Regions from separate parts of the Bradyrhizobium sp. Leaf396 genome, predicted to be linked through region 1. Evidence: predicted binding sites of a transcription regulator. Region 1 holds the regulator's gene; each other region holds the start of a gene.
The links. Region 1 encodes HrcA, which represses chaperone genes, less so after heat shock. Its sites were predicted from a motif close to GTTAGCACTCNCNNNNNGNGAGTGCTAAC; they were not measured.
Positions count from the first base shown of each region.

Region 2: a site for HrcA is predicted at 1,530-1,558, ahead of groES (co-chaperone GroES). Genes of this name have one in related genera too.
Region 3: a site for HrcA is predicted at 6,955-6,983, ahead of ASG57_RS21870 (co-chaperone GroES). Genes of this name have one in related genera too.

Region 1 covers NZ_LMQJ01000056.1:276,730-287,270, forward strand. Annotated here, with positions in the region: gene rsmI (16S rRNA (cytidine(1402)-2'-O)-methyltransferase) at 1-488, opposite strand, end outside; gene ASG57_RS30935 (penicillin-binding protein activator) at 823-2,055, shown strand; gene hemW (radical SAM family heme chaperone HemW) at 2,109-3,293, opposite strand; gene rdgB (RdgB/HAM1 family non-canonical purine NTP pyrophosphatase) at 3,310-3,945, opposite strand; gene rph (ribonuclease PH) at 3,956-4,669, opposite strand; gene hrcA (heat-inducible transcriptional repressor HrcA) at 4,830-5,918, shown strand; gene grpE (nucleotide exchange factor GrpE) at 6,012-6,629, shown strand; gene ASG57_RS30965 (hypothetical protein) at 6,717-7,658, opposite strand; gene dnaK (molecular chaperone DnaK) at 8,052-9,953, shown strand; gene dnaJ (molecular chaperone DnaJ) at 10,197-10,541, shown strand, end outside.
Region 2 covers NZ_LMQJ01000065.1:213,691-224,231, reverse strand. Annotated here, with positions in the region: gene groL (chaperonin GroEL) at 1-1,123, opposite strand, end outside; gene groES (co-chaperone GroES) at 1,172-1,486, opposite strand; gene ASG57_RS34015 (usg protein) at 1,863-2,150, shown strand; gene ASG57_RS34010 (O-linked N-acetylglucosamine transferase, SPINDLY family protein) at 2,158-3,579, opposite strand; gene ASG57_RS39555 (tetratricopeptide repeat protein) at 3,721-4,287, opposite strand; gene ASG57_RS34005 (cupin domain-containing protein) at 4,506-5,033, shown strand; gene ASG57_RS34000 (NupC/NupG family nucleoside CNT transporter) at 5,140-6,390, opposite strand; gene ASG57_RS33995 (SDR family oxidoreductase) at 6,694-7,452, opposite strand; gene ASG57_RS33990 (proteasome-type protease) at 7,478-8,236, opposite strand; gene ASG57_RS33985 (carboxymuconolactone decarboxylase family protein) at 8,453-8,860, opposite strand; gene ASG57_RS33980 (transglutaminase family protein) at 8,923-9,771, opposite strand; gene ASG57_RS33975 (alpha-E domain-containing protein) at 9,885-10,541, opposite strand, start outside.
Region 3 covers NZ_LMQJ01000023.1:366,742-377,282, reverse strand. Annotated here, with positions in the region: gene ASG57_RS21910 (ATP phosphoribosyltransferase regulatory subunit) at 1-244, shown strand, start outside; gene hisG (ATP phosphoribosyltransferase) at 248-1,225, shown strand; gene ASG57_RS21900 (glycosyltransferase family 2 protein) at 1,309-2,370, shown strand; gene ASG57_RS21895 (ChbG/HpnK family deacetylase) at 2,367-3,212, shown strand; gene ASG57_RS21890 (DUF2076 domain-containing protein) at 3,326-4,135, shown strand; gene ASG57_RS21885 (L,D-transpeptidase) at 4,208-5,035, opposite strand; gene ASG57_RS21880 (protein phosphatase CheZ) at 5,350-6,135, shown strand; gene ASG57_RS21875 (hypothetical protein) at 6,237-6,758, opposite strand; gene ASG57_RS21870 (co-chaperone GroES) at 7,075-7,371, shown strand; gene groL (chaperonin GroEL) at 7,549-9,180, shown strand; gene ASG57_RS21860 (hypothetical protein) at 9,325-10,536, shown strand.

The sequences.
Region 1 (10,541 bases):
AAAAAGCGATCGGTCGGCAGCGCGGCGACCGACAGGGCTGCCAGCACCGAGGACGGGCCGGGCAGCGCATGCACCGCATGGCCGGCGGCGCAGACCTCGCGCACCAGCTTGAAACCGGGATCGGAAATTAGTGGCGTGCCCGCGTCGGAGACCAGCGCGACCGAGCCGCCAGCCGCGAGCGCTTCCAGAATCTTTGGTCGCGCGGCTTCGGCGTTGTGCTCGTGATATTGCTTGAGCTGGGCCGCAATGGCGTAGCGCTCCGTCAGGCGCCGCGTGATGCGGGTGTCCTCGCAGAAGATGACATCGACGCCGGCGAGCGTCTGCAGCGCGCGCAGCGTGATGTCGCCGAGATTGCCGATGGGGGTTGCGACCAGGTGGAGGCCCGGTGCGGCCTTCGACGCCGTGAGCCGATGGGCATCGATGGAGAAACCGCGCGGGGCGGCGTCCTGAGCTTCTGACGTATTTATCGGAGCCGGGTTTGCGCGCATAATGGGTCAACTTAGGCATGATGCGCAGGGCTGGGAACCGGCTGGCTGAAAAAGATGGTGCCGAGGTGGGGCGGATAACGGACGGGAATGTGATCGATCAAGATCACGCGGGGCGGGAATGGGGACCTTCGCGCCATATTCACGACGGAAACGCCGCCTTGATGCTGAACGAAGACGGCGAGCAGTTGCCGGGACGGGGAGGCTTCCGCGTTAAGCGGTTATTATCCTTTTGTTTCGGTTAACTATTCGCCGACTATATGCCTGAATCCGCGGCCTGTGTCGCGGAAGGAATGTCATGAGCGGCTGGCGACGGCCGGTCAGAAGAGAAGCTGCCATGGTGGGCCCGCGTCATCCAAAGTCTCCCGTTCCGGGGTTCCGCTCGTCGGGAGCGACCCGGCGGAGTGCGCTCGGCCTGTTGCTCGGCGCGCCCGTGCTGTCGGCCTGCGCCGGCGTGCAGCAAAGCCTCAGCCAATTCTCCAATCCGTTCTCGAGTTCCGCGCCGCCGGCCCAGCCGGCGGGTCCGCAGCAACAGGCCACGACCGCCGGCACCGGCGGCGTGAAGGTCGGCCTGATCCTGCCGCTCTCGGCGGCCGGCAATGCCGGCCTCGCCGCGCAATCCATGCGCAACGCCGCCGAGATGGCTCTGGCCGAGTTCCAGAATCCGAACATCCAGCTCCTGATCAAGGACGACAATGGCAGCCCCCAAGGCGCGCAAGCCGGTGCGCAGCAGGCGGTCGACGAAGGCGCCGAGATCATCCTGGGGCCGCTGTTTGCACAGTCCGTGCCGGCCGTGGCGCAGGTCGCGCGCACGCGCGGCATTTCCGTCATCGCCTTCTCGACCGATTCCAGCATCGCCGGACGCGGTGTCTATCTCCTGAGCTTCCTGCCGGAGTCCGACGTCAACCGCATCATCGAATATTCCGCCAGCATCGGAAAGCGATCCGTCGCCGTGCTGGTGCCCGACAATGCCTATGGCAATGTCGTCGAGGCCGCGGTGAAGGCGGCGGTGCCGCGGCGCGGCGGGCGCATCGTCGCGTTCGAGAGATATGGCGCCGACCGCGCCAACCCGGCGCGCACCGTGGCGCAGCAGCTTGGCAGCGCGGATGCGCTGTTCATCGCCGACGACGGCGATGCCGTCGTGACGGTGGCGGATGCCATGACGGCGGCAGGCGCAAACCTGCGCAACATCCAGCTGCTCGGTACCGGGCTGTGGGACAATCCGCGCGTCTATGCGAGCCCGGCGCTTCAGGGCGGCCTCTACGCCGCGCCCGACCCGGCCGGCTTCCGCGCCTTCTCGGGCCGCTACCGTACCAAATACGGCGCAGAGCCGATCCGCACCGCGACGCTCGCCTATGATGCGGTCGCTCTCGTCGCCGCGCTCGCGCGCACGCAAGGCACCACGCGCTTCTCGTCCGACGTGCTCACCAATCCTTCCGGCTTCGCCGGCATCGACGGCCTGTTCCGCTTCCGCGCCGACGGCACGAACGAGCGCGGGCTCGCGGTGATGAAGGTGACGCAAGGTGGCGGTGTTGCGGTCGCGGGCTCACCGAAGAGCTTTGGGGCGTGATGGTTTACCTCTCCCGCAAGCGGGCGAGGGAGCGCTGATTTAGGCGCTCAGGCTTACGCCGCCAGATCCGCGACCACCGCATCCAGCACCGGGAATCCGCTGCTGGTCACGCGCAGGCGGCCCGTCGGGTCCACCGTGATCGCGCCTTCCTCGCGCAGCAGCGCGATGCGCTTGGGGTCGAGCGGGCGACCCGAAAGGGCCTTGTAGCGCTCGGGGTCGATGCCTTCAGCGAGGCGCAACCCCATCAGCAGGAATTCGTCGGCGCGCTCCTCGCTGTTGAGCAGCTCGTCGGTGACGATGCCATGGCCACCGGTCTCGACCCGCATCAGCCAGGCTTCGGGGCGCTTCTCGGTGGCGATGGCGTGCCGCACGCCCTCGATGTCGAGGCGGCCGTGCGCGCCGGGGCCGATGCCGGCATATTCCTCGCCGCGCCAGTAGACCAGATTGTGCCGGCACTCGGCGCCTCGGCGGGCGTGGTTGGAGATCTCGTAGGCTGGCAGACCGAGCTTGTCGCAGGTCTCCTGCGTGACGTCGTAGAGCGCGCGCGCGACCGCCTCGTCCGGCGTCTTCAATTTACCGGCCTTGTGCAGGCCGAAGAACGGCGTGCCTTCCTCGATCGTCAATTGGTAGAGCGACAGGTGCTCGGCCGCTTCATCGATCGCAAGACGCAGCTCGTCGGCCCACATCGCCGGCGTCTGGTCGGGGCGGGCGTAGATCAGGTCGAACGAATAGCGGTCGAACGAGCGGCGCGCGATGGCGACGGCATCCAGCGCCTCTCGCGCGCTGTGCATGCGACCCAGCGCCTTCAGCGAGGCATCGTCGAGTGCCTGGACGCCGAGCGACACGCGATTGACGCCGGCGCTGCGATAGCCTGCGAAGCGCGTGGCCTCGACGCTGGTCGGGTTCGCCTCCAGCGTCACTTCGACGTCGCTGGCGACGGTCCAGTGCTTGCCGATCGCGTCGAGCACCGCGCCGACCGTTGCAGGCTGCATCAAGGACGGCGTGCCGCCGCCGAGGAAGATCGAGGTGACTTGGCGGCCGGGCGCACGCTCGGCGGTCGTTGCGATCTCGCGAGCAAAAGCGGAGGCGAACCTCGCCTCGTCGATCGCGGCGTGGCGGACATGGCTGTTGAAGTCGCAATAGGGGCACTTCGACAGGCAGAACGGCCAGTGCACGTAGACGCCGAAGGCCTCGGATCCTTGTTTCGACGCGTTTTCCTGGCGCGAACCGGTATCCACTTCGCTCGAAAACGCTCTAGCGCGGCTCAAGGCAGATCTCCGCCAGTTTGACGAAGGCGCGGGCGCGGTGCGAAAGGCCGAGACCGAGCGGCGGCAGGCCGTGCTTTTCGATTCTGGTCATCTCGCCAAAGGTGCGCGTGTGACCATCGGGCAGAAACATCGGGTCATAACCAAATCCGGCATTTCCGCGCGGCGGCCAGATCAGCGTTCCGTCGACGCGGGCCTCGACCTCTTCGAGATGGTCGTCGGGCCAGGCGACGCAGAGCGCGGAAACGAAGTGCGCCGTGCGCTTGTCCGGCGTGGTGGCGCCGCGCTCCTGCAACAGGCGCTCGATCTGCGCCATCGCCGCGTTGAAATCCTTGGAGGGGCCGGCCCAGCGCGCGCTGTAGATTCCGGGCGCGCCGTCGAGCGCGTCGACGACGATGCCGGAATCATCGGCGAAGGCGGGAAGCTTGGTTGCCTGCGCCGCCGCGATCGCCTTGATCGCGGCGTTGCTGCGGAAATCGTTGCCGGTCTCTTCGGGCTCGGTCAGGCCGAGCTCGCCGGCCGATACCGCCGCGATACCGTACGGCGCAAGCAGCTCCTTCATCTCGGCGAGCTTGCCGGGATTGTGGGTCGCGATGACGAGCTTGTCCGTGATTCGGCGGTGCATGGCCTATTGACTACGCCACAGCCAGTTTCTGCAAGTCCACCAGACGCGCGACGCCCTTGCGGGCCAGCGCCATGAGCGCCAGGAGCTCGGCTTCCGTGAACGGTTCGCGTTCCGCGGTACCCTGCACCTCGATGATGCGGCCATCGCCCGTCATCACGAAATTGGCGTCCGTCTCGGCTTCCGAATCCTCGGCATAGTCGAGATCGAGCACCGGCGTGCCGTTGTAGATGCCGCAGGAGATCGCGGCGACGTTGTCGCGCAGCACGTTGGCCTTGACCATGTTGCGCGCCTTCATCCAGTTGATGCAGTCGGCAAGCGCGACCCATGCGCCGGTGATCGAGGCCGTGCGGGTGCCGCCGTCGGCCTGAAGCACGTCGCAATCGACCGTGATCTGGCGCTCGCCGAGCGCTTCGAGATTGATGATGGTGCGAAGCGAGCGGCCGATCAGGCGCTGGATCTCGACCGTGCGGCCGCTTTGCTTGCCGGCGGAGGCCTCGCGGCGGGTGCGCTCCGAGGTCGCGCGCGGCAGCATGCCGTATTCGGCGGTGACCCAGCCGCGCCCCTGGCCTTTCAGCCACGGCGGCAGGCGGTCCTCCAGCGTGGCGGTGACCAGCACATGGGTGTCGCCGAACTTCACCAGGCAGGAACCTTCCGCATATTTGACCACGCCCCGCTCCAGCGTCACGGGGCGCAGTTCGTCGGGCGCACGGCGGCTTGGCCGCATGGGAATCCTCCAAAACTCGCGGGAAAGGCTGCTGGCGGTGCTTGTAGGTGCGGCAGGGATGGGCGGCAAGGCTTTTTCACCCCTGGAGGCCGCAAACGCCGCGCTTGTCAGAAGCGGTCCGGATGGACAAATTACGAGCACCTGAGAGGAGTTGCCGTCTGTGGCCCATCACGATCCGATCCATCTGATCGCGCCGCGCGCAGGCCTTGCCCAGCTCAACGAGCGTTCCCGCGACATCTTTCGTCAAATTGTCGAAAGCTATCTCGCGACCGGCGAGCCGGTGGGCTCGCGCAATATTTCCCGCCTGATCGCCATGCCGCTGTCGCCGGCCTCGGTCCGCAACGTCATGGCCGATCTGGAACAGCTCGGCCTGATCTATGCGCCCCACACCTCCGCCGGCCGGCTGCCGACGGAATTGGGGCTGCGCTTCTTCGTCGACGCCCTGATGCAGGTCGGCGACCTCAACGAGGCCGAGCGGCAGTCGATCCAGAGCCAGCTCTCCTCCGTCGGCGAGGCGCAGTCGGTCGAGGCGGCGCTGGACCAGGCCCTGATGCGGCTGTCGGGCCTGACCCGCGCCGCAGCCGTCGTGTTGACGCCAAAATCCAATGCGCGGCTGAAGCATATCGAGTTCGTCCGCCTGGAACCGGAGAAGGCGCTGGTGATCCTCGTCGGCGAGGACGGCCAGGTCGAAAACCGCGTGCTGACGCTGCCGCCCGGAGTTCCCTCCTCGGCACTCGCCGAGGCCGGCAATTTCCTCAATTCCCGCATCCGCGGCCGCACGCTGGCCGAGGCGCGGCTCGAGCTCGAGACTGCTCTCGGCGCTGCGCGCGCCGAGCTGGATCAGCTGACGCAAAAAGTGATCTCGGCCGGCATCGCCAGCTGGTCCGGCGGCGAGAACGAGGATCGCCAGCTCATCGTCCGCGGCCATGCCAATCTGCTCGAAGATCTGCACGCGCTGGAGGACCTGGAGCGGGTGCGCCTGCTGTTCGACGATCTCGAGACCAAGCGCGGCGTCATCGACCTGCTCGGCCGGGCCGAAACCGCTGAGGGTGTGCGCATCTTCATCGGCAGCGAGAACAAGCTGTTCTCGCTGTCGGGATCGTCCACCATCATCTCGCCCTATCGGGATGCCGCCGGCCACATCGTCGGCGTCCTCGGCGTGATTGGCCCGACGCGACTGAATTATGCCCGCGTGATCCCGACCGTGGACTACGCCGCACGGATCGTCAGCCGCCTTCTGGGGGGCTGACCGGCGTTTCCGCCGATCACGGGCGCTTGATTTTCGCGAGTTTAGGCACGATATCCGGGCCAACATCCCTGAAACAGTTCGAGATTAGAGCCGATGACCGAGCAAGACCGGCAACCTCAAGACACGACTGCAGCGACCGGCGAGCCCGTGGTGTCGAAACCCTACATCATGCCGGACGATCCCGAGCCCGGTTCGGTCGAGACGTTGCAGAAGGAAGCGGCTGAAGCGCGCGACCGCATGCTGCGGACGCTGGCCGAGATGGAAAATCTGCGCAAGCGCACCAGCAAGGAAGTCGCCGACGCCCGCCTCTACGGCATCACCGGCTTTGCCCGCGACGTGCTCGACATCGCCGACAATCTCCAGCGCGCGCTCGATGCCGTCCCGGCGGAGGCGCGCGCCAATGCCGATGCCGGCCTGAAGGGGCTGATCGAAGGCGTCGAGCTCACCGAGCGCTCGCTGCACAGCGCGCTCGAGAAGCACGGTGTCAAGAAACTCGATCCCCAGGGGCAGAAGTTCGATCCGAATTTCCATCAGGCGATGTTCGAAGTGCCTGATGCCTCGGTGCCGTCGGGCACCGTCGTGCAGATCATGCAGGCCGGCTACACGATCGGCGAGCGCGTGCTGCGCCCGGCGCTGGTCGGCGTTGCCAAGGGCGGCGCGAAGGCGGCGCCCGCGGCCAACAACAATGAGTCGAGCGGCGCGCCGAACTGAGTCTCGGATCCTCATGGTGAGGAGCCGCGGGGTTGCTCGGCGGCTCGCGCTATTTAGGCGACACCGAGGATTCGATGCCGCCTTGGCCTAGCCCTTCGGCTGAATCCCGTCGCGCACGGCGCGGAATCGGGTGAAGGCGGGCAGCCACTGCTCGCGCGGGGCGCTGGCGATGATGCGCAGCGAGGCGCCGCCGCTCGAGAAGCGGATCCACTGCACCACGGTCACGGGGATCTTGTCCTTGCCGCTGACGCCGTCGATCCGGGTCTCGAAGCCCTGCTGGCCGTTGATGCGGATCGGCTCGGACATGGTGATGCGCGATTCGCGCACGCCGGGAATCTGCAGTGCCGCCTCCTGCGCGAAGCGGGCGCGGTCGTCGGGCTGCTGCGGGGTCGCGCCGATCACGCCTAGAATCATGAACGGCTTCGACTCGTAACCGATGCTCTCATCGCCGTCGGCCAGGATGATGCTCGAGCCCGGCGCGAGCGTCCGGATATCCTTGAAGTCGGCCAGATCGGTGATCTTGAACGGCATCAGCGCGATCTGCTCTTCCGCCGAGACCTGCCTGCGGGTGACGGTGCTCGCGAACATCTGCCGCACCGCTTCATCCGTGTAGATCTTGGTCGCATTCTCCGGAATTTGCACCGCGACATAACCGGAGAACCCGGCGCCCGGCACGATCATCGAATAGCGCTTCACCGGAGTATCGCCGGCCTTACCACTCTCGGTGGTGAAATAGGCCAGGCCCGCGGGCGTTTCGATCTTGTCCTGCTTGACGCCATTGACGCCGGCGGGACCGGAGTTGAAGGCGCTCGCGACCTCGCCATAGGCCGCCGGCGGCAACTCGGTGATCAGCACTTTGACGCTGCCGTCCTCGCTCTCGAAGCCCGGAAAGCTCTTGGCCGTGCTGAGCCCGATCAACGGCACCATGCCGAGACGCAAGCCGGGCGGGAAGACGGCGTCGGCGGCGAAGGCCGGAAACGCTGTTGCGGCGAGGAGGGCGAGCGCGGCGAGGGGGCGGATCAGCTTCATGGGCACTCTGATTGGTTCACATTGAGGCCGTTCGATGGTCGGCTACCGGGCCGCTTTGTCGCGCGAAGCAGCTGCACCGGTTCTCCGGCCGGTCCGCCTTTTAGCGGGTTTGGCCTCGCCGCGACAGGGCGGGCCGGTTGCGGTAGCGGGGGCTTGCCGAAGGGCGAACCTGTTAATAATTCCTCACCCGCAAGGGCGGTGGAGCCCGGATATCATCTTCCAAAACCCGATGTTTTCGCGGCACAAACGTAGGTTCGGTCCTTGCGGGCCCCTACCCCCCTCCTATATGAGCCTCAATCATCGCAATATCGCGGATGTTTGATCTTAGGGGGTTTCGGTTCGGGTGCCTTCTGGGCCCAGCCAACCTGCCGCAAAAAGAAGGATATCAGGACCATGGGAAAGGTCATTGGGATCGACCTCGGCACCACGAATTCGTGCGTCGCCGTGATGGATGGCAAGAACGCCAAAGTCATCGAGAATTCCGAAGGCATGCGCACGACGCCGTCGATCGTCGCCGTCACCGATGACGGTGAGCGCCTCGTCGGCCAGCCGGCCAAGCGCCAGGCCGTCACCAATCCCGAGCGCACCTTCTTCGCCGTGAAGCGCCTCATCGGCCGCCGCTACGACGACCCGATGGTCGAGAAGGACAAGAAGCTCGTCCCGTACAAGATCGTGAAGGCTTCCAACGGCGATGCCTGGGTCGAGGCCGACGGCCAGACCTACTCGCCCTCGCAGGTCTCGGCGTTCATCCTGCAGAAGATGAAGGAGACCGCGGAGGCCCATCTCGGCCAGAAGGTCGACCAGGCCGTCATCACCGTTCCCGCCTACTTCAACGACGCCCAGCGCCAGGCGACGAAAGACGCCGGCAAGATCGCGGGCCTCGAAGTGCTGCGCATCATCAACGAGCCGACCGCGGCTGCGCTCGCCTATGGCCTGGACAAGACCAAGGCCGGCACGATCGCCGTCTATGACCTCGGCGGCGGCACCTTCGATATCTCCATCCTCGAGATCGGCGACGGCGTGTTCGAGGTGAAGTCGACCAACGGCGACACCTTCCTCGGCGGCGAAGATTTCGACATGCGCCTCGTGGGCTATCTCGCCGATGAATTCCAGAAGGAGCAGGGCATCAACCTGCGCAACGACAAGCTCGCCTTGCAGCGTCTGAAGGAAGCCGCTGAAAAGGCCAAGATCGAGCTGTCCTCGACGACGCAGACCGAGATCAACCTGCCCTTCATCACCGCGGACCAGACCGGCCCGAAGCATCTGACGATGAAGCTCACCCGCGCCAAGTTCGAGGCGCTGGTCGATGACCTCATCCAGAAGACCGTCGAGCCCTGCCGCAAAGCGCTGAAGGATGCCGGCGTCACCGCCGGTGAGATCGGCGAGGTCGTTCTGGTCGGCGGCATGTCGCGCATGCCGAAGGTCCAGGAGGTCGTGAAGCAGCTGTTCGGCAAGGAGCCGCACAAGGGTGTCAACCCGGACGAGGTCGTGGCGATCGGCGCTGCGATCCAGGCCGGCGTGCTCCAGGGCGACGTCAAGGACGTTCTGCTGCTCGACGTGACCCCGCTGTCGCTGGGCATCGAGACGCTGGGCGGCGTGTTCACCCGCATCATCGACCGCAACACCACGATCCCGACCAAGAAGAGCCAGGTGTTCTCGACGGCTGAAGACAATCAGAATGCCGTCACCATCCGCGTCTTCCAGGGCGAGCGTGAGATGGCGGCCGACAACAAGATGCTCGGCCAGTTCGATCTGATGGGCATTCCGCCGGCCCCGCGCGGCATGCCGCAGATCGAGGTGACCTTCGACATCGACGCCAACGGCATCGTCAACGTCTCGGCCAAGGACAAGGCCACGGGCAAGGAGCAGCAGATCCGCATCCAGGCCTCCGGTGGTCTGTCGGAAGCCGACATCGAGAAGATGGTCAAGGACGCCGAGGCCAATGCCGAGGCGGACAAGAAGCGCCGCGAGGCCGTGACCGCCAAGAACGAGGCCGATGGCCTGGTGCATTCGACCGAGAAGGCGCTTGCCGAGCACGGTTCGAAGGTCGCCGAGAGCGAGCGCCGCGCCATCGAGGACGCCGTCAGCGATCTCAAGGAAGCGCTGAAGGGCGACGACGCCGAGGCGATCAAGGCCAAGACCCAGACGCTGGCCCAGGCTTCGATGAAGCTCGGCGAGGCCATGTACAAGCAGCAGGCCGAAGCCGACGCCAAGAAGGATGCGGCCCAGGACGACGTCGTCGACGCGGAATTCACCGAAGTCGACGACGACAAGAACAACAAGAAGTCCGCTTAAGCCCCGAGAGGGTGATCATGCGGGCGGCTTGGACCCCACACGCGCTGTCGGCCTCCTCCCTCGCGGGGGAGGCCACCGTGTCGGGCTCGGGACGAGTGCCCGTTGCGACCGATCAATTCCCCATCGTAATGCTGGACGCCGCCATGCTGTCCTCTGCCGCAAGGCAGGAGGCTGCCCATATAGCCGCGTGGCGACGTCGTTTCGCTCCGACTTGAAATCGCGATTGGATAGACCGAGCTCAACATGTCCACGTCCACCAAGCGCTGCTATTACGAGACCCTGGAAGTCGAACGCGATGCCGATGAAGGCAAGCTGAAATCGTCGTTCCGCAAGCTGGCGATGAAATTCCATCCCGACCGCAATCCGGGGGATGAGACCAGCGAGGTCAAGTTCAAGGAAATCAACGAGGCCTACGAGGTCCTGAAGGACAAGGACAAGCGCGCCGCCTATGACCGCTACGGCCATGCCGCGTTCGAGCAGGGCGGCGGTTTTGGCGGCGCTGCAGGTTTCGGCGCGGGCTTCGCCTCCTCTTTCTCCGACATTTTCGAAGACCTGTTCGGCATGGCCGGACAGCGCGGCCGCGGCGGC
Region 2 (10,541 bases), on a different contig from region 1:
CGCCCGCGAGCTTGGCAAGACGCTCCTGGAGCTTCTCACGGTCGTAGTCCGAGGTGGTCTCCTCGATCTGCGCCTTGATCTGGGCCACGCGCGCCTCGATGTCGGCCTTCTTGCCGGCGCCGTTGACGATCGTGGTGTTCTCCTTGTCGATCATCACCTTCTTGGCGCGACCGAGCATGTTGAGCGTGACGTTCTCGAGCTTGATGCCGAGATCTTCCGAGATCGCCTGGCCGCCGGTCAGGATCGCGATGTCCTGCAGCATGGCCTTGCGGCGATCGCCGAAGCCCGGAGCCTTGACGGCCGCGACCTTGAGGCCGCCGCGCAGCCGGTTCACGACGAGGGTCGCGAGCGCTTCGCCTTCGACGTCCTCGGCGACGATCACGAGCGGCTTGCCCGTCTGCACCACGGCCTCGAGCAGCGGCAGCAGCTCGTTCAGCGAGGAGAGCTTCTTCTCGTTGATGAGGATGTAGGCGTCGTCCATCTCAACGCGCATCTTGTCGGCGTTGGTGACGAAGTAGGGCGAGATGTAGCCGCGGTCGAACTGCATGCCCTCGACGACGTCGAGCTCGGTCTCGAGCGACTTGGCTTCCTCGACGGTGATGACACCCTCGTTGCCGACCTTCTTCATGGCATCGGAGAGGAACTTGCCGATCTCCTGGTCGCCGTTGGCCGAGATGGTGCCGACCTGAGCGATCTCCTCGTTCGAGGTGACCTTCTTGGAGTTCTTCTGGAGGTCCGCAACGACGGCTTCGACCGCGAGGTCGATACCGCGCTTGAGGTCCATCGGGTTCATGCCGGCGGCGACGGACTTGGCGCCTTCCTTCACGATTGCCTGGGCGAGCACGGTGGCGGTGGTGGTGCCGTCGCCGGCCGCGTCAGCGGACTTGGAGGCGACTTCGCGCACCATCTGCGCGCCCATGTTCTCGAACTTGTCCTCGAGCTCGATCTCCTTGGCGACGGTGACGCCGTCCTTGGTGATGCGGGGAGCGCCGAACGACTTGTCGAGCACGACGTTGCGGCCCTTCGGACCGAGCGTGACCTTCACTGCATTGGCGAGGACGTCGACGCCGCGCAGCATCTTGTCGCGCGCTTCAACCGAGAATTTGACTTCTTTGGCTGCCATCTGGAATTTTCCTTGAGTGGTGTTTGACTGGGGGGAGGAGAAGGGCTCTTAAGCCGCCTTCTTCTTGGACTCGCTGACTTCGAGAACGCCCATCACGTCGCTCTCCTTCATGATCAGCAGGTCCTGGCCGTCGATCTTGACCTCGGTGCCGGACCACTTGCCGAACAGCACGCGGTCGCCGACCTTGAGGTCGATCGGGATCAGCTTGCCGGACTCGTCGCGGCCACCCGGGCCGACGGCGACGACTTCGCCCTGGGAGGGCTTTTCCTTGGCAGTGTCGGGAATGATGATGCCGCCAGCGGTCTTCTCTTCTGCGTCGATGCGCTTGACCACGACGCGGTCGTGAAGCGGACGGAATTTCATGCAGTCCTCCTAAGCATTTGCACGAGTTGAGGATTTTGAGATTGTTAGCAATCGTTGCCCGCGAGTGCTAGCACGAGCGAGGCTCAAATAGGACAGGAATTTTGCGGGGGCAAGGGTTTGTAGCAGAAAAATTAGCAGCCGACAGTTCGCACTGCCAGGATCTCTCAGCCATCGTTAACCGAGGCCGAGGCCGTATTAGCACGGAGCGGCATCTGCTGCTAACGCATTGAATTTCAACAGCTTGTTAAACTTTTGGGCTTGAGATGGATTGTCAGTTTGCGTCACATTTCTCGTCTGTGAGCGCATCGTTTCCGGGTGGCTCCCGGGGCACGGATCAAGCCACCCCCTGAATGCGCTCCTGCAAAGGAGGTTTGGCATGGGACTGCGCGTTGGGGGTGTTTCCGACGATTTCCGGAAGCAGATGCTGGGATACGGACTGACGACGGCACAAATTCTCTATCGGATGCCGGATCATCCGTCGCTGCTCCAGACCTATGTCTGGCAGAACTACGACATGTTTCCGAAATTTCCGGCGCTGAAGGATTTCCTGGCATTCTGGCAGGAGAAGCTCGACGGCCCTCTCCACTCGGTCACGGTGGCGCATTCCAAGCTGATCAAGCCCGCCGAGCTGCGCGCGGTGGACGGCGTATTCCGGCTGCATTGAGCAGAGATCAGGCGCAATCGCGGCAGTACCGTTTCCACATCGCGCGGTAGGCGTCGTCCACCGCGCGCGCGTAGGAGACGGGGTCGCCGGCGGCAGCATCTCTGATCCGTTCCGGCAATTCGCGGCGCAGCTGCGAAACGTCGCCGATCCCAAATGCGCGGATTGCCGCGATGTCGGCATATGTCTGATCGCAATCGGCGACCCAGTCCGGCAGGCCAAGCGCGGTCAGGATGGAGCCCGCCGCACGGCCGGGCAGGCTGTTGCCGAGCTTCGCCACCACCGGCACGCCCATCTGCAAGGCTTCCCAGGTGCTGACGCCGCCGTTCTGCGGGAATGTGTCGAGGCAGATGTCGATGCGATTGAACGACGCCAGATGCTCGTCCCTCGAAGTGGCCCCGAGCAGCTCGACCCGTTCGGCTGGCAGGCGGCAAGCTGCAAACCGCGCCAGCAGGTTGTCGCGCACCAGCCGATCGTCCAGCGCAAAATCCTTGATCAGCAGGCGCGAACCTGGCACCCGCTCGAGAATCCTGGACCAGACGTCAACCGCCTCGTCCGAAATCTTGCTGATGCGGGTGAACACGCCGAACGTGACGAAGCCGTTCGAGAGAGCCGGCGCCCCCGCCCGCGCGATCCCGGCCGGCAGCGGCGCCAGGGTCACGAAGCACGGCAGATCGATGACGGTCTCCACAAACAGATGGCGGACCGCGACAGGAATCGCGACGGGGTCCGAGAAGAGATATTCGATCGTCGGCAGTCCGGTGCCGGTGCCGTGGCCCCATCCATGAACCTGGATCGGCGCCGGCTTGCGCGCAAACACGCCGAGGCGGTTGCCTCTGGTGTGGCCGGACAGGTCGATCAGGATATCGACGCCATCGGCGCGAATCTGAGCGGCGAGGCGATCGTCGGTCCATTGCGCGGCGTCGCGCCAGCGATCGGCCATTCCTTCGAATTCGCGCGTCGTGGCGTCGACCCTCGACGAACATGAATAGCACACGATCTCGAACCGTGCCCGGTCGTGGTGTTGCAGGACCGGCTTGAAAATGAATGCCGCTGAATGCGCGTTGAAATCCGACGAGACGTAGCCGAGCACCAGACGGCGATCCGGATCGCAGCTGTTGTCGTACGGGCCCGCCGCTTCTGATGCGATTTTCGCCCCGACCCGCTCCCACCAGACTTGCCGCGCTTGCTGATGCTGCTCGACAGTCGCGTCCGCCGCAAAGTCGAGCGTGAAGATCTTGCTGGAGATGGCGCTCTGAAGGTCAGGCTGGATGTCGAGGGCTCGGTCGAAACTTGCGAGCGCTTCATCGACCCGGCCAAGTCCGGCAAGACATAGGCCCTGCACCAGGTGAGCTTGCGCGGAATCGGAAGCAAGCGCCAGGGCCGTCGCGCAATCGGAATAGGCGCGGGCAATTTGCTTGACTTGGAGCAAGACACTGGCCCGCGAGAGCCACCCATTCGCGTCGTCGGGGGCGAGGGCGATTGCCCGATCGCAGTCCGCCATGGCCTCGTCAAGCCGGTGCAGCTCGCGCCATACGACGGAACGGTTGGCAAGCGCGGCGGCATAGTCGGGCTAGATCGCGAGCGCGCGATCGAGGCTTGCGAGAGCTTCGTCATAGTTGCGCAGTCGGCAGAGCGCAGAGCCGCGGCCGTTGTGGGCTTCGGCAAGAGTTCCGTCGATTGCAAGCGCCTTGTCGTAGCTCTCGACCGCGTCCTGGTGCAGATCGAGCGCGGCGCTCGCGTTGCCGAGATTGGCAAGGGCCGCGGCGTAGTTGGGTCGCAAGGCGAGAGCCTTTCGATAGCTCTCGCGGGCCTCATCGTGACGCTTCAGCCCGTTCAGGGCGATGCCCAAGCTCATATGAGCTTCGGCAGAGCGCGGATCCACGGCAACCGCCCGGCTCAGCAGGGCTTCAGCCTGCTGAAAGTTCTTTGCGTCAGACTCGAGAGCGCCGAGCATGTGCAGCGCGATGAATTGGGTAGGCGCGATCTGCAGGAGCTCGCGATAGGCAGCTCTGGCCTCGGGGAGGCGTCCCTTCTTGTGCAACTCGAGCGCATGCCCGAGCAATGGCAGAACTACGCCCTTTTGCCGTTTGTGAAGCCGGGCATTCTGAAACGCACGCTGACCGACGCTGTTGCCCATGAATCATTCCCCCAAGATCTCCTGGCGAGACTAGTTCAGCGAGCGAGCGAAGACGAGACGAGCGCCGCTCGCCACGACAGCTTGGGACAAGCTACGATCTGCTGAGCAATCGAATGACTGGCTCAAGCTTGGCGATTGCTGCCTCGCCCCGGACTGGATAGTCTGCCTTTCGGGTCGTGCCCGTCCGGCGGACGCGGCTCAGATCAGGGAGGCAAACAATGGCCAAGCACAAGGCATCGAGACCCGCAATGAAGACCGCGTTGAAGAAGCGGAGCGGCGCCAATGTTGCGGCGCGATCCTCGGCGCGCAAGGCGGTGAAGGCGAAGCCGCGTACCGTCGCTCCAAAGAAGCCCGTGCGGCCGAAGCAGCGCATCGCCATCAGCCATCACCGCGAGGAGGACTTCAAGGCCGACGGCCTGCGTGCCTACGCGAAGTACCGCGATCTCGGCATCGCTGCGGCAACGCACGGCCTCGCGCAGGCGCATGTGATCCGGCTGCAGGGCCCGTGCAATCCTGCCGAGGTGTCGAAGCTGCACTTCCACGACGTCGAGTTCCAGATGGTCTACGTGCTGAAGGGCTGGGTGAAGACCTATATGGACGGGCAGGGCGAGACCTTGATGAAGGAAGGCAGCGCCTGGACCCAGCCGCCGAAGATCAAGCACATGATCCTGGATTACTCGGATGACGTCGAACTGCTGGAAGTGATTCTGCCGGCTGAGTTCAAGACGGTGGAGTTGAAGGCGTAGGTGCTCTTCCTGTCTTTCCCCGGATGCACACCGGATTGCTTCGTGGAGCCTGTCGTCGGGCCGCGCGCTGCGCGGACCCGTTGGCTCGCAATGACGAGCGGGGAGCCTACGCCAACACTCCCACCACCGCGCCCATCAAGCACGTGGTCAGCGTCCCCGACACGATCGACTTCAAGCCCAGTGCGTTGATCTCCTCGCGCCGTTCCGGCGCCATCACCCCCAGGCCGCCGATCATGATGCCGAGGCTGGCGAAATTGGCGAAGCCGCACATCGCATAGAGCATGATCAGGCGCGAGCGCGGGTCGAGCGCTTCGGGCGGCAGCTTCGAGAAGTCGACATAGGCGATCAATTCATTGAGCACGGTCTTAGTGCCCATCAGGCTGCCTGCGGCAATCGCCTGATCCCACGGCAGTCCCATCAACCAGCATACCGGCGCCATGACGAGGCCGAGCAGGCGCTGCAGCGAGATCGGGGCACCGCCGAGATGCGGCAGCAGGCCGAGCATGGCGTTGACGAGATAGACCAGCGCCACCAGCACCAGCAGCATGGCGACAATGTTGAGCAGCAAATCGAGGCCGGCGGTGGTGCCCTTTACGATCGCATCCATCGTGCCGGACACGTCCATCTCGGGATTCTGCAGAGCGCCGCCGGTGCGCTTGTCGGAGGTCTCGGGCACCATGATCAGGCTGACGAGGATCGCGGCCGGCGCGCCCAGCACCGAGGCGATGACGAAATGCGCGGCGGCGTCGGGGATGAGGGGCGCCAGCAGCGTCGCATAGAGCACCAGAACGGTACCGGCGATGCCCGCCATGCCGCCGGTCATGACCAGAAACAATTCGCTGCGGGTCATCTGTGCCAGATACGGCCGCACGAACAGCGGCGCCTCGACCATGCCGAGGAAAATGTTCGCGGCGGTTGACAGTCCCACCGCGCCGCCGACGCCCAGCGTCCGCTCGAGCAGCCAGGCCATGCCGCGCACGATCGGCGGAAGGACGCGCCAATAGAACAAGAGCGTCGTCAGCACGCTCATGACCAGCACGATCGGCAGCGCCTGGAACGCCAGGATGAAATCCGCGCCCGGCACCTTCAGATCGAACGGAAGGGTGCCGCCGCCGACATAGCCGAACACGAAGGCGGAGCCGGCGCGGGAGGCCGCGGAGATCGTGCCGACCGCCTCGTTGATGGCGCCAAACGCATGCGCCACGACCGGCAGCTTCAACAACACGATTGCGGCGACGAAGGTCACGACGAGGCCGATCGCGGCCTGCCGAGCCGATACCGCCCGGCGGTTTTCGCTCAGCACCCAGGCGATCAGCAGCAACGCGAAGATGCCGAGTGCAGATTGCAGCCGCAGCATGATGTCCCCAAACCCTCAACGATTATGGCCGTGCAAACGCCGAAGGCAATGCCGTCGTGGCGCCGCCTTCTCCACGTCATTGCGAGGAGCTCTTGCGGAGAAGCAATCCGGAAATCTCACCGCGGACGCAGCCCGGATTGCTTCGCGGAGCCTGTCATCGGGCCGCGCTTCGCGCGGACCCGTTGGCTCGCAATGACGATTGTTGAGATAATCTGCGGACTTAGCTCGCGCCACCCCGCAGCGGGGCAAGCAGTAGACGCCTCTTGACGCCTACTGTGCATGAGGTTGTTTTCGCGCTTTGGGTCAGCCCCGTCCGACGAACGGCATCTTGGTTGCCATCACCGTCATGGTCAGCACGTTGGCATCGAGCGGCAGGCTGGCCATGTAGGCCACGGCGTCGCCGACCGCCTTGGCGTCCATGCGCGGCTCGTGCTTGGTCGTACCGTCGGGCTGCAGCACGCCGGGGCCGTTGACCATGCGATCGGTCATTGGCGTCGCGGCGTTGCCGATGTCGACCTGGCCGACCGCGATGTCATACATGCGGCCGTCGAGATTGGAGGCCTTGGTCAGGCCCGTGACGGCGTGCTTGGTCGAGGTATAGGCGGCAGAGAACGGCCGCGGCGCATGCGCCGAGATCGAGCCGTTGTTGATGATGCGGCCGCCGCGCGGGGTCTGGTCCTTCATGATGCGGAAGGCGTGCTGGGTGCACAGGAACGGGCCGGTGAGGTTGGTGTTCACGACCGCCTGCCATTGCTCGAGGCTGAGATCCTCGAAGTTCACGGCGGGCGCGCCCATGCCGGCATTGTTGAAGAGCAGGTCGAGGCGGCCATAGGTTGCCTTCACCTTGTCGAACAGCGCGGCGATGGAATCCGGCTTGGTCATGTCGGCGGTGACGCAAAGGCTTTTTCCCGCGGGGCCGAGCTTCGCGGTCTCCTCGAGCATGTCGAGCCGGCGGCCGGCGAGCACCACGGTGAAGCCGGTGTTCATCAGCGCCAGCGACGCCGCTCGGCCGACACCGGTGCCGGCGCCCGTCACCAATGCGATCTTCTTCGCTTCACTCATCGTTTCCTGCCTTTTCTCGAGCTGTTCAGGTCTTGGGTTCTTTGTCGTTCTTGTAAGGCGGGCGCGGAATGTTCTGATGCGCCGCGCGCAGGGCTGCCGACCAGCGCGAGCGCAGATCGTGGAAATAAGGCTCGCCCGCCTCGATACGGTGGTTGAGATCGGCCTCGCAGGCATCGTTGCGCACCACCAGCACGTCGATCGGAAGGCCCACGCCGAGGTTCGACCGCATGGTCGAATCCATCGAGATCAGGCCGGTCTTCAGCGCCTCGTAGAGCTCGACATCGTAGTGCATGGCGCGATCGAGCACCGGCTTGCCGTATTTGTGCTCGCCGATCTGCAGGTAGGGCGTGTCGGTGGTACACTCGATGAAATTGCCGGCGGTGTAGACCATGAACAGGCGCATGCGTGCCCCCTTGATCTGGCCGCCGAACAGGAAGGAGACGTCGAAGGAGACGTCTTCGGATTTCAGCGCCGGCCCTTCGGTCGCATGCACCGCCCGGATCGCCCGCCCGATGCGCTGAGCGGCCTGGAACATGGTCGGCGCGTTCATCAGCGTCTCGACCTCGCCCGTGTTCGGGTCCTCCAGGCCCTCGGTCAGGGTCGAGAGCACCGACTGGCTGATGGCGAGGTTGCCGGCACTGGCGATCGCCATGATGCGCTCGCCCGGCTTGGAGAAGATGTGCAGCTTGCGGAAGGTCGAGACATTGTCGAGGCCGGCATTGGTGCGGGTGTCGGCGATCATCACCAGACCGTCCCGAACCAGGATTCCGCAGCAATAGGTCATTTCCAGTCCCCGAACGCGTTTGCGCGGAATTACTAGCCAATTTCAGGGGGCCATGAAACCCCCGATTCCCGCGGGGGAAAGCTGTCATTCCGGGGCGCGACGAAGTCGCGAGCCCGGAATCCATTGGGCTGCGGCACTGGTGGATGAATGGATTGCGGGTTCGCGCTACGCGTGCCCCAGAATGACAGGCAAGGTACGCTGCTGCGACCGCCGACCTCAATCCGCGCCATCGACCAGAAACGCCTGGTCGACCGGGACGCCGAGCGCCGTGACCAGCCGGTTCGTCTCGGCGGCCATGCCGACGATGGCGAGCAGCTCGCCGTATTCGGCCTCGGTCATGCCCTTGGCCCGTGCTGCGGCGGTGTGCGAATGGATGCAGTAGCTGCAGCCATGCGCGATCGAGACCGCGACGTAGAGCATCTCCTTGACCTTGGGATCGAGCGCACCAGGCGCCATCACCTCCTTGATGCTTTCCCAGGTCCGTCGCAGCGTCTTCGGATCATGCGCCAGCGCGCGCCAGAAATTGTTGACGAAGTCTGATTTCCGCACCTTGCGGATGTCGTCGAAAACGGCGCGCGCCTCGGCCGAGAGTTCATCATCCGAAAGCAGTTTCACAGTCGCCATGGGCCACCTCACAGGTCCGATCTGATCCTGCAATGTAGCACGGCGCAGGCGCTCGGCGGTGCCTAGCTCTGTCGCTGCGACTGCGATTGCGACTGGCCGCCGCGGCCGGCCTGCTCGACCTTCACGGTCACCGCCAGCGTTTCCGTGCCGCCGCCATAGCGCGTGCCGCGCACCGGGGCCGCGCCGAGATAGTCGAGCCCGATCGCGACGCGGACATGGGCATCGGTGGCGCAGATGCTGTTGGCGGGATCGAAACCGACCCAGCCGAGATCGGGCACGTAAGCCTCCGCCCAGGCATGGCCAGCTTCCTGATGCACCGCGTCGTCTGCTCGCAAGAAATGCCCGGAGACGAAGCGCGCCGGCACGCCGCCGGCGCGAGCGCAAGCAATGAAGATGTGCGCGTAGTCCTGGCAGACGCCGCGCTTGAGCGCGAACGCGTCCGCGGCGGACGTGCCGCTGTTGGTCGGGTCCTCGTCGAATGTCATGTGATCGGCAATCTGCGTCATGAGCGTGTGCAGGAAGCCGAGCGTGTCGCTCTCGGCCTCGCTCCGCAGCTGGCGCGCGACCGCCGTCATCGCCGGATTGACGCAGGTGAGGTCGGTGGAGCGCAGGAACATGCCGGCCGGGAAACGCTCGTCCGTGCCGCGCAGGACGCCGCCGGTGTCGTGGGTCTCGACCAGTCCTTCGGCGGTGATCCGGATGTCGCCGACGGGCCCGCAGGACAGCACATGGGTGACATTGCCGAACGCGTCCTCGTGCGTGTCGAGCTTGGTGTCCGTGGAGACGTCGATCTGCCATTCCGCGACGTATTGCCCGTCGTGGCTGCCCGGCGTCATGCGCAGGATCTGGATCACGCTGGTCGCCGGCGGCTCGTAGCGATAGGTCGTGGTGTGCTGGATACGCAGGCGCATGGTGGACCGTTTTGTTCTGGCATCGTCATTCCGGGGCGATGCGCCGGCATCGAACCTGGAAGCTCGAGGTTTCGGGTCTGCTCCTTCGGACCATCCCGGAACGACAGCTTGGGTCAGATCAAATACTGCTTCGTGATGATTTCGCCCAGCCTTGAATTGTCCGTGATGAATTCCTGAATGAATTCATGCACGCCGTGCTGGAAAATGTCGTTCATGTTGCTGTGTTCCAGCCGGTTGCGGATGCCGCGGGCGTGGCGCTGGGCGGGGCCCTGGCGGCCATAGGCGACGCCGATCTGGTCGAGGTTGCGCACGAGGTTGCCGTAGCAGCTCGCCAGCGAGCGCGGCAGCGTGTCGTTGAGGATGAGCAGGTCCGCGATCAGCCACGGCTTCAGAGTCTCGCGATAGACCCAGTGATAGGCCGTCAGCGCCGAGACCGAGCGCAGGATCGAGCTCCATTGATAGAAGTCGAGCGGGCCGCCGACGTGCTCCTCTTCGGGCAATAGCACGTGATACTTCACGTCGAGAATGCGGGCGGTGTTGTCGGCGCGCTCCAGGTGCACGCCCATCCGCGAGAACCAGTAGGCATCGTTGCGCAGCATGGTCCGGTAGGCCGAGCCGTCGAATCGCAGCGAGGTCTCCTGCACGAAGCGGAGGAACTTGGCGAGATCCTCGCGGGTCGAGGTGCCCTTGCTCCACACTGCCTGGAGCTCGATCCAGGCCGAGTTGATGGTGTCCCACATCTCGCTGGTGAGTGCGGTGCGCACCGAGCG
Region 3 (10,541 bases), on a different contig from region 1:
GGCCGCGCGTGGCATCGACGTGAAGCAAACGCGCTTTTCGACGGCGTTCGGGCGCGGCCTCGATTATTACACCGGCTTCGAGTTCGAGCTTCATCACAGGGGCAACGGCGCCGAGCCGCTCATCGCCGGCGGCCGCTATGACGGGCTGATGACCCAGCTCGGCTCCGCCGAGCCGATTCCCGCCGTCGGCTTCTCGGTCTGGGTTGACGCGCTGACGAAGATCGGCCGCAAGGTGGGAGCTTAAGTCATGAGCGCGCCATTCGTTCTGGCCGTTCCTTCCAAGGGCCGTTTGCAGGAGAACGCCGAGGCCTTTTTCGCCCGTGCGGGACTCAAGCTGTCGAAGGCCGGCGGCGCCCGCGACTACCGCGGCACGATTGCGGGCCTCGACAATGTCGAGGTCGCCTATCTCTCCGCGAGCGAAATCGCATCGCAATTGTCGCGCGGCTTCGCGCATCTCGGGGTCACCGGCGAGGATCTGGTGCGCGAGACCATCGCCGATGCCGACAGGCGCGTGTCGCTGATCGAGGGGCTCGGCTTCGGCTATGCCGACGTGGTCGTCGCGGTGCCGCAGGCCTGGATCGACGTCCGCACCATGGCCGACCTCGATGACGTCACCACCGGCTTCCGCGAGCAGCATCACATGCGGATGCGGGTCGCGACCAAGTTCGTCAATCTGACCCGTACGTTCTTCCAGACCCACGGCATCACCGATTACCGCATCGTCGAAAGCGCGGGCGCGACCGAAGGCGCACCGGCGGCTGGCAGCGCCGAGCTGATCGTCGATATCACCACGACCGGCGCGACGCTCGCCGCCAACGGCTTGCGGGTGCTCGACGACGGCGTGATCCTGCGCAGCCAGGCCAATCTCGTGGCGTCGAAGGATGCCGACTGGTCGCCGCAGGCGCGAGAGACAGCCCGTGTCATCCTCGATCACATCGCAGCGCGGGCGCGGGCCAACAAGTACCGCGAGGTCCGGACCCGCTTCCGGCAGTGCGATGCCGCCCTGCTGGGCGAGGCCCACAGCCGGTTCGGCGTCGAAGCTCCTTTTGGCGGACCGACTTCGTCAGGGATGCTGACGCTGCACTGCCCACCAGGGCAGCTTTATGCGCTGGCGACCTTCCTGCGGGAGCATGGCGCCGAGACCGTCTCGGTGGGATCGCTCGACTACGTGTTCGACCGGGAGAACCCGCTGTTCGCGAAGCTCGAGGCGTTTCTGGGACGTTGAGCCAGGTTCGTTCAGCATAGCGACAGCAAACGGCAGCTACCATATGCTGTTGAGAAGATCTAACACCTCTGGAACCTTGATCGATGACGCTGGGCTCTGACGTTTCCGGCATGACGACCACCGCAGCGAGCGCCGCAGCGAAGGGGCTGTCGATCGTCATCCCCGTCTACAACGAGGCGGCGGGTCTATCGGCCTTGCATCAGCGCATCTGCGATCTCGCCAAGACCCTGCGGCAACGCTATCGCCTCTCCTGCGAGGTCGTCTATGTCGACGATGGCAGCAAGGATGCGACGCTGGCGATCGCGCGATCGTTGCCCGCGGACGCGATCGATGTCCAGGTGGTGTCGCTGTCGCGCAATTTCGGCAAGGAGGCCGCGCTGATGGCGGGCCTCGACCATGCCCGGCTCGGTGCCGTCATGTTCATGGACGGTGACGGCCAGCACCCGCCGGCACTGGTCGAGCAGCTGGTGCGGCACTGGATCGACGACGGCTATGACGTCGTCTACACCGCCAAGGCGCATCGCGACAACGAGCCTTTCTTGCGGCGGGTCGCGGTGCACGGCTTCTACGCGCTGATCAATTGGGGTGCTCGCCAGAAGATTCCCGAGGACGCCGGCGATTTCCGCCTGCTGTCGCCGCGCGCGGTCGCTGCGCTCAGGCAGCTGCCGGAGCGCAACCGTTTCTTCAAGGGCCTCGCCAGCTGGATCGGCTTCCGCCAGATCCGCGTAGACTATGAACCCGCGGCGCGCGCCCATGGCGTCACCACCTTCAACGCCGCAAGCCTGCTCGGCCTCTCGATCGAGGGCCTGACCTCGTTCTCGGTGGCACCGCTGCGCTTCGCCAGCCTGTTCGGCGTCATTCTCGCCGGAGGTGCCTTCCTGTTCGGCCTTTCGATCCTCTGGGAGGTGCTCACGACCGGCAAGCAGGTGCCCGGCTATCCCTCGCTCGTGATCGGCCTGATGACCATCGGCGGCGTGCAGCTCATCATGATCGGCATCGTCGGCGAATATATCGGCAAGATCCTCTCCGAGCTGAAGGCGCGGCCGATCTACTTCGTCGCCGAACACAGCGAAAAGCACTCCGAGGCCGACAAGGCCCAGGACGCCTCAAGCCGGGACGCGGCGAGCAGGACGGCGGCCGAATGAGCGCGGCCGCGGACCTGCGGCGGATCTGGCTCTGCGCGGACGATTACGGCATCAGCCCGGGCGTCAATCGCGGCATCCGTGACCTGATCGAACGCGGCCGCCTCAACGCAACCTCGGTGATGATGGTGGGGCCGGCGATCGCACGCAGCGACGTCGAAGCGCTTCAATCCGCGGCCGAGACCAGCCCGCGCTGTGCGATCGGGTTGCATGTGACGCTGTCGGCGCCGTTCCGGCCATTGACGATGCACTTCCGTCCGCTCGACGGCGACATGTTCATGCCGTTCCCGAAGCTGCTGCGCGCGGGCCTCCTGCGGCGGCTCGACCGCGAATTCGTCCGCAACGAGGTCAAGTCGCAGCTGGCAGCCTTCATGGACGCGTTCGGGCGCGCACCCGATTTCGTCGACGGTCACCAGCACGTGCAGCTCTACCCGCAGGTGCGCGACGGCTTTGTCGATGCGGTCGTTGAGGCTGTGCCGAACGCCTGGGTGCGTCAGGGCGGCCGCGATCTACCGCTCAGGCAGCGGCTGGCGTCCCCCAAGGCTCTGGTGCTCGACAGTCTCAGCGCGCAATTCCGCCGCCGCGCCGGCAACGCAGGCCTCAGCTTCAATCCCGGCTTCGCCGGCGCCTATGATTTTACGCGCGCCGCCGATTTCGGCGCGCTGATGCGGCAGTTCCTGGAAGGCCTCCCCGACGGCGGTCTCGTGATGTGCCATCCCGGGTTCGTCGATGACGTCCTCGCCAGCCTCGACCCGATGACGGACGTGCGTGAACGCGAACATGCCTATCTCGCCGGCGACGCCTTCCCGCGCCTGCTGGCGGACAGCAAGGTGACATTGGGATGAGCCGGCGCAACGACAGCTTGTCGCATACGGAAATTTAATCCGGGCGACACTGTTGGGGCCATAATGGAACCCTACATCTCCTGCGCGCTTGGTTTGCGCGAAGGAGAGAGATCATGACGCCGCAGGAACGCCAGCTCGTCGACGACCTTTTTGACCGGCTTTCAAAGCTGGAAAATGCACCGCGCGATCCCGATGCGGTCGCCGCGATCTCCGATGGCCTGCGCAAGGCTCCCGGCGCCGTCTATGCGCTGGTGCAGACCACGCTGCTGCAGGACGAAGCGCTCAAGCGCGCGCATAATCGCATCCAGGAGCTCGAATCCGCTCAGGCGCCGGACCCTGCCCAGTCCGGCGGCTTCCTCGACACCATGCGCGATACGCTGTTCGGCGGGGCACCCTCACGTGGCTCGGTGCCGAACGTGCCGCCGCGCGAGCAGCGCCCGACATGGAATAGCGGCCAGGCGATGCAGCAGGCCCAGCCGGGCTACGGCGCGCCTTATGGCCAAGGTCCGGGACAAGGTTTTGGCGCCCCGCCCGCGGGCGGTGGCGGCGGCTCGTTCCTAGGTACGGCGGCGGCGGCCGCGGCCGGCGTCGTCGGCGGCTCGCTGCTGCTCTCCAGCATCCGCGGCATGATGGGTGGATCGCATCAACAGGGCTTTGGCGACAGCAATGCTCTCGGCGACCGCAGCGCTGGTGGGAGCCCCTGGGGCGGCGGCGGCGACCAGTCCGGCGGATCGCTGGCGCGCGATGCCGGCCTCAATGACATCGGCTCGAACCGCGATTCCCGCCAGGGCTTGTTCGATCAGGCGTCGAACGACGATCGGCACAACGACAACAACCAGAGCTACGACGATCACGACGACAACATGGACATGGCCGACGACGGCGATTTCGGCGACGACGACGGCGGCAGCGATTACGCGTGACGTCGCCCGATAGTGGCGCAAGCAAAGACGGCCGCCCAAGTGGCGGCCGTTTTCATTTCGAACCTCGCGCGATCACAACACCACGACCTTGGTGCCGACACTGACGCGGCCGTAGAGGTCGATGACGTCCTCGTTGCGCATGCGGATGCAGCCGGAGGAGACGTTGGTGCCGATGGTCCAGGGCTCGTTGGAGCCGTGAATGCGATAGAGCGTCGAGCCGAGATACATCGCGCGGGCGCCGAGCGGATTGTCCGGGCCGCCTTCCATGTGCCTGGGCAGATCGGGCCGGCGCGCGAGCATTTCGGCCGGCGGCGTCCATGCCGGCCATTCGCGCTTGGCCGTAATCGATTTCACGCCGGACCAGGTGAAGCCAGGACGGCCGACGCCGATGCCGTAGCGCATCGCCCTGCCGTTGCCCTCGACGAGGTAGAGGAACTTGTTCGGCGTGTCGACCACGATCGTGCCGGGACTTTCCTTGCCGTTATAGTCAACAAGTTGTTTCTCGAATTTCGGATCGAACGGACGCTGCCGCGGGTCGACGGCGTCCTGCTGCAGCGCGCCTTGCTGAATTGCGCCTTGCTGATATTCACCCTGCATCTGCGGCTCGCCCATCGGCGGCAGGCGGCGCTGATCGTAGTAAGCCGGCTGCTGCTGATATACCGGTCGCTCGGGCGCGTAAGCCGGACCGCGTCCGGGGCCGTCGCCGAACAGAAACTCGATGAAGCCGCCGCCCAGGTTCGAATTTGAAGCGACGCGCACCGGCGCTGGCGGCACCCGCGGCGCGTAGAGCACCGCAGGCGGATCGTTCGGCACGCTGTTGTCGAAGGCGCCGGCTTCGTTCACGCCGGCAATGAAGGTACAAGCGCTGCCGAGCAGCGCGACAGACATTTTTTTGAACATCGACGTACTCTGTACTGTTTCGTCTAGATCACACACCCCGTAGACGGTGCCTGGCTGATCGGCGCCCGCGACGTGGTCAATAAAAGGCAAAAGCCGTTTTGTTTGGTAAACGGAACGAGCGTTTGGATTCACCACGTCGCGAGCGACGGCGCAATTTGGCAATCAGCGTTTATTTTCCATGAACGTCGCGCGTCCATGGTTAATCGCCGCTTGCGCAGCGTCGCGCGAAGCCGCCGAGCGGTTCCGGCTGTGAACTTCGTGTTAAATCGCTTCTGCCTACAAAGACGCGTGAGTGAGGTGGGGGGAGTATCCTGATGGCTGTTCACCGCAAGCGTTTTCGTGTCGAGGATATCGTTGCTGGCGAGATGCCCGTTCTAGACGTGACTGAAGAGGTACTCCCGATGCATAGCGAGATCATGGCCGAGCTGCGTGCGATCCGCGCACAGATGGCGAAGGGCCTCGCCGCGGCTCCGCTGTCCGGCAGCGCAGCCATGGCGGCGATCGACGCCTCGACGGCTCACGAGCTCGCCGAAGCGCGTGCCATGCTCGACACCTACCGAGCGCAGATCGAGCAGTGCGAGAAGCTGAAGGTCGAGCTCGACCTCATCCACGACGCCATCGATCGCACCAAGCGCGAAATCGCAACGTTGCACGGCAAGAGCTTCGACGGCGGGGAGATGGCCAAGGTCAATGGCGAGCTCGGCGCGGTGGTCGGCGGCACCGAGCAGGCGACCCAGCAGATCCTCGAGGCCGCGGAATCGATCGACCAGGCCGCCAGCGCGATGTCCAAGGTCGACTCGGCCGATCAGCAGAAGCGGCTCGCCGACGACATCCAGGAACGCGTCATCTCGATCTTCGAAGCCTGCAACTTCCAGGACCTGACCGGCCAGCGCATCAGCAAGGTCATGAACACCATGAAGTTCATCGAGCAGCACATCAATGCGATGATGGACATCTGGGGCGGCGTCGACGCGATCAAGGCCCATGTGCCTGCGCAGGTCGACAACCGCAGCGACGACGAGAAGCTGCTCAATGGCCCGAAGCTCGCCGGCGACGTCGGCCACGCCTCGCAGGACGACATCGACGCGCTGTTCGACTGAGCGGTCGCGGATACGGAATGACGAGAAACAAAAACGCCGGTCCCAGGACCGGCGTTTTGCTTTGAGCGAAGCAATGACGAGGGGTTAGGCCGGAGGCCACCTCACGCCCGGGGCGCGCAGCGGACGTAGACCATGTTGCCGTAGCGGGTGGCGGCGTCCTTGTCGATGAAGCGGGTGATCAGGACGCGGCCGTCGAAGGAGATGATCTCGCGGTCCTGGTCGCCGGGGGTCGGACCGGCGGGACCGATGTAGTTCTTGCCGCTCGGAGAGCCCTTGAGCCGCAGTTCCTGCGGCGTCGCCTGGTCGGCGAGATGCATGATGACGCCGCCGGAGGAGCCGGCGGTGATCACGTAGGGGTTCTTGCATTGGGCGCGCGCGGCGGCTTCTGTGCGAGCACGGTCGGCGGGGTTCTGGAACGAGGCGAGGCCCCAGCGGCCGACGATCTCGTCGGCGCGGATGGTGGCGGGCATTTCCGGAGCCACGCCGGGCTCGGCTTCGGGCGGCGGCGGGGAGGACGTCAAGGACGGCAGGTTGAAGCCGCCGCCGCAGGCTCCCAGCAGCAGCGCCAGACAAGAGGCGGCGGCCAGATTGGCAACCGTGCGCGCGTGAGCCGAACTGATCATGGCATTCCCCCCGAACAAGACCATGGCCGCACCCCTCCCGCAGCCAAGCGCAAAACTGCTGCCGGAGCAATGACGTCCTTCTGTACGCCGACACCCCGAACGAGTTTCCAATGCCACCATCCTATATCCGCCTCAACAACCGCTTAACCACCTTTGCTTGACAGGATCGCGGCCAAGCCATATTTCCGGGCCCACTATTAGCACTCGGAAAGCCCGATTGCTAAGCGCGCCGTTCGATTCTCGATGAGAGGGTGGACGGAAGCGCCGCCCCACCGACTTCCACTATTTCCTAAGCGAGCCTCCAAAGGGAAACGTCATGGCTAAATCCAAATTTCGTCCGCTGCATGACCGTGTCGTGGTCAAACGTATCGACGCCGAGGAAAAGACCAAGGGCGGCATCATCATTCCCGACACTGCCAAGGAAAAGCCCTCCCAGGGCGAAATCGTCGCCGTCGGCCCCGGCGGCCGGGACGAGACTGGCAAGCTGATCCCGATCGACCTCAAGGTCGGCGACCGCGTGCTGTTCGGCAAGTGGTCGGGCACCGAGGTCAAGATCGACAACGAAGAGCTCCTGATCATGAAGGAGTCGGACATCATGGGCGTGCTGGCCTAGGGCCATTCGCCTGAACGGCCGCTGAATATCGTCTCGTCATGCCCGGGCAGAAGCGCGTCTTCGCGCTAGACGACCCGGGCGTCCAGCACGTTTCGCAACATGATGGATTGCCGGGTCAAGCCCGGCAATGACGAAGAAGAAGCGGCAAGACACATCACGAACACGAGGGATTGAGAGATGGCTGCCAAAGACGTCAAATTCTCCGGAGACGCGCGCGATCGCATGCTGCGCGGCGTCGACATTCTCGCCAACGCCGTCAAGGTGACGCTCGGCCCGAAGGGCCGCAACGTCGTCATCGAGAAGTCGTTCGGCGCGCCCCGCATCACCAAGGACGGCGTCACCGTCGCCAAGGAAATCGAGCTCGAGGACAAGTTCGAGAACATGGGCGCCCAGATGGTGCGTGAGGTCGCCTCCAAGACCAACGACCTCGCCGGCGACGGCACCACCACCGCGACCGTGCTGGCCCAGGCCATCGTGCGGGAGGGCGCCAAGGCAGTTGCGGCCGGCATGAACCCGATGGACCTCAAGCGCGGCATCGACTCCGCCGTCGCCGCCGTGATCAAGGACATCGAGAAGCGCGCCAAGCCGGTCGCCTCCTCTTCCGAGGTCGCCCAGGTCGGCACCATTTCGGCCAACGGCGATGCCGCCATCGGCAAGATGATCGCCCAGGCCATGCAGAAGGTCGGCAACGAGGGCGTCATCACCGTCGAGGAGAACAAGTCGCTCGAGACCGAGGTGGACATCGTCGAGGGCATGAAGTTCGACCGCGGCTATCTCTCACCCTACTTCGTCACCAACCCCGAGAAGATGACCGCCGAGTTCGAGGACGCCTACATCCTCCTGCATGAGAAGAAGCTCTCGGGCCTCCAGGCCATGCTGCCCGTGCTCGAAGCGGTGGTGCAGTCGGGCAAGCCGCTCGTCATCATCGCCGAGGACGTCGAGGGCGAGGCGCTGGCCACCCTGGTCGTCAACCGCCTGCGTGGCGGCCTCAAGGTCGCCGCCGTCAAGGCGCCGGGCTTCGGCGACCGCCGCAAGGCCATGCTGGAGGACATCGCGATCCTCACCGGCGGCCAGCTGATCTCCGAGGAGCTCGGCATCAAGCTCGAGAACGTCACGGTGAAGATGCTCGGCCGCGCCAAGAAGGTGGTGATCGACAAGGAGAACACCACGATCGTCAACGGCGCCGGCAAGAAGCCCGACATCGAGGCCCGGGTCGGCCAGATCAAGGCCCAGATCGAGGAGACCACCTCGGACTACGACCGCGAGAAGCTCCAGGAGCGCCTCGCCAAGCTCGCCGGCGGCGTCGCGGTGATCCGCGTCGGCGGCGCCACCGAGATCGAGGTCAAGGAGAAGAAGGACCGCGTCGAGGACGCGCTCAACGCCACCCGCGCCGCGGTGCAGGAAGGCATCGTCCCCGGCGGCGGCGTCGCGCTGCTCCGCGCCAAGAAGGCCGTGGGCCGTCTCACCAACGCCAATGACGACGTCCAGGCCGGCATCAACATCGTGCTGAAGGCGCTGGAAGCCCCGATCCGCCAGATCTCCGAGAACGCCGGCGTGGAGGGCTCGATCGTCGTCGGCAAGATCCTGGAGAACAAGTCCGAGACTTTCGGCTTCGACGCCCAGAACGAGGACTATGTCGACATGGTCGAGAAGGGCATCATCGATCCCGCCAAGGTGGTTCGCACCGCGCTGCAGGACGCCTCCTCCGTGGCCGGCCTCTTGGTGACCACCGAAGCCATGGTCGCCGAAACGCCGAAGAAGGACGCGCCGCCCGCCATGCCCGCCGGCGGCGGGATGGGTGGCTTCTAAGCCTCCACCCCACGACATTGATTGCGAAGGCCGCCTCCGGGCGGCCTTCTTTTTTGCCGACCTTCCCCTTTCGCTTTCCGATTCAACCAGCGGCCAAAACCCACTACGGTGGCGCGCCGATTCGATTGCGCGAGGATTTCATCGATGCGTGCGCTTCTGGTTTGTTCGACGGCCGTCGTGGCGGCCCTGCTCGCCGTTTGGCCGGATCGGGCCCCTGCCCAGATGAAGCTGTCGCCGAAGGCGACAGCACCGGGCGGAACCGAGACGCGCTATTTCACCTCGATCGACGGACTGATGGACGGCAATGCCGACGTGATCCTGAAAGAGACGCGCCAGGGCAAGAATGTCACCGCGGCGGTGCTCGATGTCTGTTACCCGATCGCCAGGAATTCCGACCGCAAGGACCGCTTCGTCGTCAATCTCCAGGTCGCGGGGCAGACGTTGACCGGAACGACGCAGAGCCTTGGCGAGAAGTCGCCGGTCAGCGTCAAGCTGACGCGCAAGCAGTCCGGCGACACGTTTGAATTCCGCGGCCAGATCTCGATCGGCCAGGCCGTGACCGAGGTCACATCGCCCGACAATTCCGACCTCAGCGAAAGGGAATTCCTGGACAACCAGACCTCCGACGACGGCATCACCTCCCAGCCGAAGGACTTCACGGACGTTTCTCCGGAAGCGATTGCGGTCAGGGTCAAGCTCGACGCTGCGACGGACTTCCTGAAGAGCCTGAAGGGCCAGGAGGTCGAGGTGACGCTGGCGAGCCTCAGCGTCGGCTGCGATGCACTGCGCGCGGGCGAGCAGACCATCAACATGTCGGTCGATCCAGAGCGTGCGGGCGCGCTGCTGGCCAAGTTCAAGGCGATGCCGGGCGTCACGGCGGCAGGTTGGACCGCGGGCATGACCGAGATGGACCGGACCATCCGCTTCCCCGCGGCGGACTGGCGCGAGGGCGACAAGATCAACAAAGCCAGGCTTGCGACTGCGGTGGCCAACGTGCTGAGCAGGACACTCGCCGCAAAGCCGGTCTCGCAGGACTTCGATCCCGCAACGGGCAAGCTCAAGCTGGTGTTCAAGCGGCCCAATCAGGATTTTCCGGCGCTCGAGCTCACCGACACGATCGAGGTCGCAGGGCTCGTATCGCCGGACAAGCCGGGCTCCACCGACAAGCTCATGCTCTGGATCGGCAGTCCCGCCACCACGACTGCCGACGAGAGCGGCGGCGCCAAACTCAATCTGTCCGACGACGCGAGCCTGGACGAAGAAGGCGATCTTCCCGAGGACAACGGGTCGATCGAGGCGCTTGCCCGGGAGCTGAAGGGCCAGCACTGGGACGCGGACAAGTCGGTGTGGAAGTGACGTAG